One region of the Microbacterium sp. NPDC055903 genome, then DNA from elsewhere that is predicted to be linked to it. Evidence: riboswitches for the same ligand, from Rfam matches in the RefSeq annotation. Region 1 holds a riboswitch; the other holds the start of a gene.

What was found. A riboswitch is a leader RNA that binds a small molecule or an ion and turns the genes downstream of it on or off. The one in region 1 is predicted to bind thiamine pyrophosphate.
Region 2: another riboswitch for thiamine pyrophosphate. It lies ahead of thiM (hydroxyethylthiazole kinase); the one in region 1 lies ahead of ACWGJP_RS07300 (ECF transporter S component).

The regions. Positions count from the first base shown of each region.
Region 1 is NZ_JBSHCA010000001.1:1,579,042-1,582,441, reverse strand. Features, by position in the region: gene ACWGJP_RS07305 (ABC transporter ATP-binding protein) at 1-1,251, opposite strand, end outside; gene ACWGJP_RS07300 (ECF transporter S component) at 1,253-1,885, opposite strand; TPP riboswitch at 1,878-1,987, opposite strand; gene ACWGJP_RS07295 (D-alanyl-D-alanine carboxypeptidase) at 2,052-3,400, shown strand, end outside.
Region 2 is NZ_JBSHCA010000001.1:15,676-19,075, forward strand. Features, by position in the region: gene ACWGJP_RS00075 (bifunctional hydroxymethylpyrimidine kinase/phosphomethylpyrimidine kinase) at 1-1,084, opposite strand, end outside; gene thiM (hydroxyethylthiazole kinase) at 1,081-1,929, opposite strand; TPP riboswitch at 1,920-2,013, opposite strand; gene ACWGJP_RS00085 (NAD-dependent epimerase/dehydratase family protein) at 2,054-3,019, opposite strand; gene ACWGJP_RS00090 (glycoside hydrolase family 3 N-terminal domain-containing protein) at 3,107-3,400, opposite strand, start outside.

The DNA.
Region 1 (3,400 bases):
GAGACGACGCTTCTCCCCTCCGGACAGCGTGTACGGGTTCGCCGGCGCGAGGCGGTCCAGGCGCAGCCTGGCCAGGAGCTCGTCGGTGCGCTGCGCGATCTCCGCCTCGGGGATCCCGAGGGCACGAGGGCCGACGGCGAGCTCGTCGCGCACGGTCTTCGCGAGCAGCTGATGCTCCGGCTCCTGGAAGACCATCCCGATCCGCGTGAGCAGCTGCTTCGAGGACCAGCGGATGGGCGCATCTCCCGCACCGGCCGCGAGGGCGGGGGATGCCGTGAGCCGTCCGCCCTCGGGTCGGATGAGCCCGGCCATGGTGAGGCCGAGGGTGGACTTCCCCGCACCGTTGGGACCGGTGATCGCGAGCGCCTGACCGGCGCGGACCTCTGCGCGGATGCCGGTGGCGACCGGCACGCCCTTCGCTCTGGCCACGGAGAGGTCGTCCGCGGCGAGGAGCACCTCGCCCCTGGAGCTCCGCGGCGCGGGTGGGGTCGGCGGCGGAAATCCCGGTACCCAGACACCCGCCTCGGCGAGGTCCGCACCGAGGGCGCCGAGCACCCTGTCGGGAGTGCCGTCTGCCACCACTCCTGCATCGCCGAGCACGATCACCCGCTCGATGAGCGGAAGCCAGACGTCCAGCCGATGCTCGACCACCACGAGCGTGGCGGGGTGCGTCTCGAGCATCCGCTGCACCGCGTCGCGGACCTCGACGACGCCGGCGGGATCGAGGTTGGCGGTGGGCTCGTCCAGGAGGACGAGCCCTGGACGCATCGCGAGGACGCCGGCGAGCGCCAGGCGCTGCTTCTGCCCGCCGGAGAGGGCCTTGGTCGCCCGGTCCAGCGGCACGTCCAGGCCGACGGCGTCCAGCGCACCGCCGACGCGGTGCCAGATCTCCTCCCGCGCGACGCCCAGGTTCTCGCATCCGAAGGCGACGTCATCGCCGACGCGGGCCAGGATCACCTGCGAGTCGGGGTCCTGCAGCACCAGCCCCGTGCGGCCTCTCGCCGATCCAGCCGGGCCGTCGCCGACGCGCAGCTCGCCCTCGTGCTCGCCCTCCTCGTCACCTCCGAGCACGCCGGCGAGGCCGTGCAGGAGCGTCGACTTGCCCGCCCCGGATGCCCCGAGCAGCAGGACGCGCTCGCCCGGCTCGATGCGGAACGAGACGTCCCGGAGCGCCCAGGCCTTGCGCGTCGCGTGCCGCCAGCCCCAGCCCCGCGCCTCGACGGCTGCCGGGCCCGATGTGCCGTTCGCCATCTCAGACGCGCACGCGCGCCTCTCGCCCTGAGCCGAAGCGCTCCAGCGCGCCGGTCGCGGCGATGCCGCGCGCGAGCGCCCATCCGAGAGCTCCGGCGAGGACGGCACCCGAGACGGTCGTGCTGATCAGATAGATCACCGTGAAGGCGGCGTCGGACCCGGCGAACCACAGGATCATGTTGTTGACGCCTCCCGCCAGCGCCGCCCCGGCGCCCGCGAGGATCGCGATCGGAAGCGACCAGCGCTTGTAGAAGAACAGCAGGAACACGATCTCGGCACCGAGCCCCTGCACGAGGCCCGCCTCGATGGTGAGGAACCCGCCCCACTGCGCACCGGCCAGCGCGGACACGACCGCGGCGACGACCTCCACGTAGACAGCGGCGCCCGCCTTGCGGATGATGAGGCCGCCGAGCACACCGGCGATGAGCCACGGGCCGTCGAGCAGACCCTGCAGCCCCGGCAGCAGCGGCTCCAGCAGCGCCTTCGGGCCGAGGTAGCCGACGTTCCATGCCAGGAACAGGAACCCGCAGGCGACGCCGAGCACGCTGGCGACGACGATATCGACGACGCGCCAGCGCCAGATCTCCGGGCGGAACAGTGCCGTACGGCGGGATGCGGACGTGGACGTACTCATCTGATCTCCTCCCTGCGCCGGCATGATCCGGATCAGGTTCGACGGTCGAAGCGCGGTTCGCTTCCTCTCAGCCCGGCTCGCCGGACTCCCGTGGGTGTGTGCTCACGATCATACTCCGCGCCGCGAATACAGGGATGCCGTGGGCGGATTCGGTAGCGTATCGGGGGTGAGCCCCCATCCGTCCGAGCCTCCCGGCGCGCGCACCCGTCGCGAGCTGCGCCGGCGCAAGGCCGTTCCGCCCTCGTACGACGAGGTCGCGGGTGGTGGGGCCAACCGGTCGGCGGAGGACGCCGACGCTGTTCCGGTGGGCGCCGACGCCGTTCCGGTAGGCGCTGACGCCGTCGCGGTGGGCGCTGACGCCGTCGCGGTGGGCGCCGCCTCTGACGCGCTCGGTTCCGAGGCGCTCCGCAGCGAAACCGCATCCGCGAGCGCACCGATCGACGAAGCCGAGCCGCCGCTCACGGATGCGCCGGTCATCGACACCGAGCCAGACGCCGCGCACGCGTCGGACGGCGAGGACGAATCGGACGACCCGGTGGCCTCGGATGCCCCAGACGCCGGCGAAGACGACCGGGAGACGGGGACCGGCGACGACATCGATGCGCCCGAAGCACTCGGCCCCGCCACCGGTTCCGCGACCTGGGCAGACGAGAACTCGCCCGCGACGGCACTGCTGTGGCTGGACCCGGCATCCGTCTCGGCGGATTCCCTCGATGCGGACGCCGAGACCGAGGTCGAGAAGGACGTCCTCGCCGATGCTCCTCGTCGGCCGAGGGCCGGCTGGCTGATCCCCGTCGGAGCGCTCGCCGTCCTCGGCATCGCCTACACGACGGCGACGCTGCTCTGGCCGCTCCACGAGCTCCCGCCCGTGATCGCCGCCGCCGACCTGAGTGTCACGCCCGCGGCGGCGGCCACGCTGAGCTGGCCCGCCGAGGGGAGCGCCGCGATCAGGGTCGGCGATGCCGGCATGGCTGCGTCCTCGTCGGAGGCTGCGCCGATCGCCAGCATCACGAAGGTGGTCTCGGCCATGCTCGTGCTCGATCGTCTGCCGCTGCAGCCAGGCGAGCAGGGGCCGGAGTACTCGTTCTCCTGGTCGGATTCCAGCGAGTACTGGAGCTACCTCCGCGACAACCAGTCGGCCCTCGACGTGCCGGTCGGTGGGACGCTCACCGAGTACCAGATGCTGCAGGGCATCCTGCTCGGCTCCGCGAACAACTACATCGATCGCCTCGCCGAGGAGATCTGGGGCTCGGAGGATGCCTTCGAGGAGGCCGCGCAGGCGTGGCTGACCTCCCGGGGGCTCGACGACATCCGCATCGTCACGCCCGCCGGACGCGACGATGACAACGTTGCCACCCCCGAGGCGTTGACGCGCCTCGCCGAGATCGCGCTGGCCGATCCCGTCTTCGCCGAGATCGTCGCCACGGCATCCGTGGAGCTTCCCGGTGCCGGGCTCGTGGAGAACACCAACGGACTTCTCGGCGATCCAGGGATCGTCGGCCTGAAGACGGGAAC
Region 2 (3,400 bases), 1.6 Mb from region 1:
GGCCCGCGAGCACCGCCAGCTCGGCAAGGTTCGGAGTCACCAGGTGCGCCTGCCCGAGAAGCGCGCGCAACGCGCTCTCGGCATCGGGGGCGAGCAGTCGATCGCCGCTGGTGGCGACCATCACGGGATCCACGACGACGACGGGAGGGCGCGTCCTGGCGAGCCAGGCGCTCACCGCGCCGATCACGTCCGCGTCTGCGAGCATGCCCACCTTCACCGCGTCGATGAGGATGTCGTCCGCGAGCGCCTCGAGCTGGGCGGTGAGGAAGGCGGCGGGAGGGACGTGCACATCGCGGACACCGCGCGTGTTCTGCACGGTGAGCGCGGTGATGGCCGCCATCCCGTAACCCCCCACGGCAGCGATCGACTTCAGGTCCGCCTGGATGCCGGCTCCCCCTGAGGGGTCGCTGCCTGCGATGCTGAGCACCCGCGGGGCTCGGCCCTCGCTCCATCGGCGGGCGAACTCCTCGGCCGCCTGGCGAGGGTCTTCGGCGGCGCACAGCGCCGACACGACCGCGACCCCGGCGGCACCGGCATCGCGCAGCGCGGAGACATCGCCGATACCGACCCCGCCGATCGCCACGCTGGGAAGCGGGCTCACCGCGGCGAGCGCACGGAACCCGTCGATGCCCAGGGCGGGCGGATGATCCGGTTTCGTGTCCGTCGGGCGGATGACTCCGACGCCGAGGTAGTCGATCGTCCCCGCCGGCAACTCCCGCACGGCGGCGAGGTGCTCCGGCGTGTTCGCGGTCAGACCGATGAGCGCATCAGGGCCGAGAGCCTCCCGTGCACGCAGGGCCGGGGCATCGCCCTGGCCGAGGTGCACGCCGTCCACCCGTGCTCCGGCCGCGCGTGCGGCGAGGGCGACGTCGAGCCGGTCGTTGACCACGAGCAGCGCTCTGCCGTCGATGACCGCCGAGAGCTCGACCAGCTGGGTCACCATCTCGGCATCCGTGAGCCTCTTGTCGCGCAGCTGCACGATCGTCGCGCCTCCTTCCACCGCCGCGGCGACCGTGGCGACGACGCCTCGGTCGCCGCACAGCGTCGCATCGGTGACGAGGTACAGCGAGAGGTCAGCGATCACCGGGCGACCTCCTCGACACGGGCGAGGGCGGCTATCTCCGAGGGCTGCAGGGCGGCGAGCGCGTCGAGCAGGGCGACGGCGAAACTGCCGGGGCCGTTCGACCCGGCGGCTGCCCGCTCCGCGGCGAGGGTGTAGACGAGGCTCGCGGCGGCCACAGCGGTGAGCGGGTCGGCGCTGTCCGATGCGCTGCTGCCGAGGAACGCGGCCATCACCGCGCCGAGGGCGCAACCTCCTCCTGTCACGCGGGTGAGCAGCTCGTGGCCGTTCGCGATGCGGACCGTGCGCCGCCCGTCGGTGATCAGATCCACGGGCCCGGAGACCGCCACGACGCTGCCGTGGCGCTCCGCCAGCGCACGCGCGGCGTCGGCCGCGGCATCCGTGCTGTCGATGGCGTCGACGCCGCGTCCGCCGGCACTGAGACCTGCGAGTGCGAGTACCTCGGAGGCGTTACCGCGGATCGCCGTCGGCCCCAGCGCGGCCAGCTCGTGCGCGAGCGCCGTCCGTACCGGGAGCGCGCCGATCGCGACGGGATCGAGCACCCACGGCGTTCCCTCGGTGGACGCGGCTTCCGCGGCCTCGCGCGCGGCATTCCGCTGCTCTGGCACAGGGGTGCCGAGGTTCACGAGGAGCGCGGATGCCATCGGCGCGAAGACCCCGGCCTCACCGGCGATGTCGACCATGGCGGGAGCAGCACCGAGCGCGAGAAGCACGTTGGCGGTGAAGCCGGTCACGACGGCGTTGGTGATGCACTGCGTGAGCGGTGGCGCATCCCGCACGCTCTGCAGCAGGACGGCGGCCTCGCTCCGGAGGTCTCGGGTGGACGGTGGGCGCAGACGATCGCTCATTGCGACATCCCTTCGCTAGTACGAACTAGATCAGGTTCGACGGGTGTGATCTCAGCCGCGGATGCGGCACCCCGTGTCACTCGCAGGCAGTCTACTGCGCAGCGCGCGACGGACGCACGCGTCCTCAGGCGCCGAGTTCGGCGAGCAGACGCTCCTCCTCCGTGCGCGAGAGGCCAGCGCGCCGGTCCCTGTCCAGCCCCCGGCCGCGCTCGTCGGCGAGCACCGCGGCGATCGTCCGCTCCAGCGGTCTCGCGGAGCCGCCGGCCGCTCGGAATGCGAGGGTGCTGCGGCGAGCGAACCCCGGCAGGTCCGCGGGGAGCCAGAGCGGCAGCGAGGGCCGCCCCATCCAGTAGTCGACGCCATGCTCCTCGAGCCATGCGTCCTCTGCGGCCACGACGCGCCCGGTGTGAGAAGCGGCCGCGCCGAAGGCATCCAGGACCGCTCCGAGGGGTGTGGGCTCACCGACCGCGTCGAGGATGCCGGTACCGCGGTCGGCGACGATGAAGGCGGCGAGGTCGTCGACGTCGATCACCTGCACCCAGCGATTCTCCGTCGTGGGCACGAGCACCGCGTCCGCCCCTGCTCGCGCGAACGCGGCGGCCCAGTACCCGAAACGGTCGCTCGGGTCGCCCTCGCCCACGACGAGCCCCGGCCGAACGATGCGCACGCCGCCCGCGGCACCGCTCAGCACCGCCCGTTCGGCGGCGACCTTCTGGGCCGCGTAGTCGGCGTCGTCGTCGAGTGCCGGATCCTCCACCGGAGCGGACTCGTCCGCGCCCACGGTCGCGCCGTCCGAGTACACCGACACCGATGACACGTAGGTCCAGCGCGCGCCATCGGCACCGAGCGCCTCGACCGCCCCACGGACGTGGCCGGCGCGGGAGGAGACGTCGACCACTTCATCCCACGGGCCCTGCACACGCGCATACACATCCGGATCGTCGCGATCGCCCACCACCAGCTCGGTACCGGGCGGAGTCGGCCTGGTTCCACGCGCGAGGCAGACGACGCGTGCACCGCGATCCAGCCATCCGCGCGCGACGCGTCCGGAGAGCCAGCCGGTGCCGCCGAGGATCAGAACATCTGTCATCCCCCTATGCCAGCAGGTCTGGATGCCAGGCGGAAGGCCGTCCGCTCAGAGCGGAGCGCCAACGACAGCGCCCGCCCGCGCGTCGGCTCATCCGCTCCGCTGCGCGGACAGCGCGCTCACGCGCGCGGCGGCCTCCGCCAGCCGCTCGGCATAGGCAGGATCGACCGTGGCTCGATCGGCGATCGCGGACACGATCTGCCCAGCGGTCGCCGGTGTCGAACCGGCGATCATGAGGACGAGGTCGGCGCCTGCCCCGATGGCGTTCACGGCGTTCGCCACGGGGTCGGCGTACGCGGCCTCTCCCGATGACGTCAGCATCCCGAGATCGTCGGTGACGGCGACGCCCTCGAACCCGAGATCCTCTCGGAGGATCTCGTACCA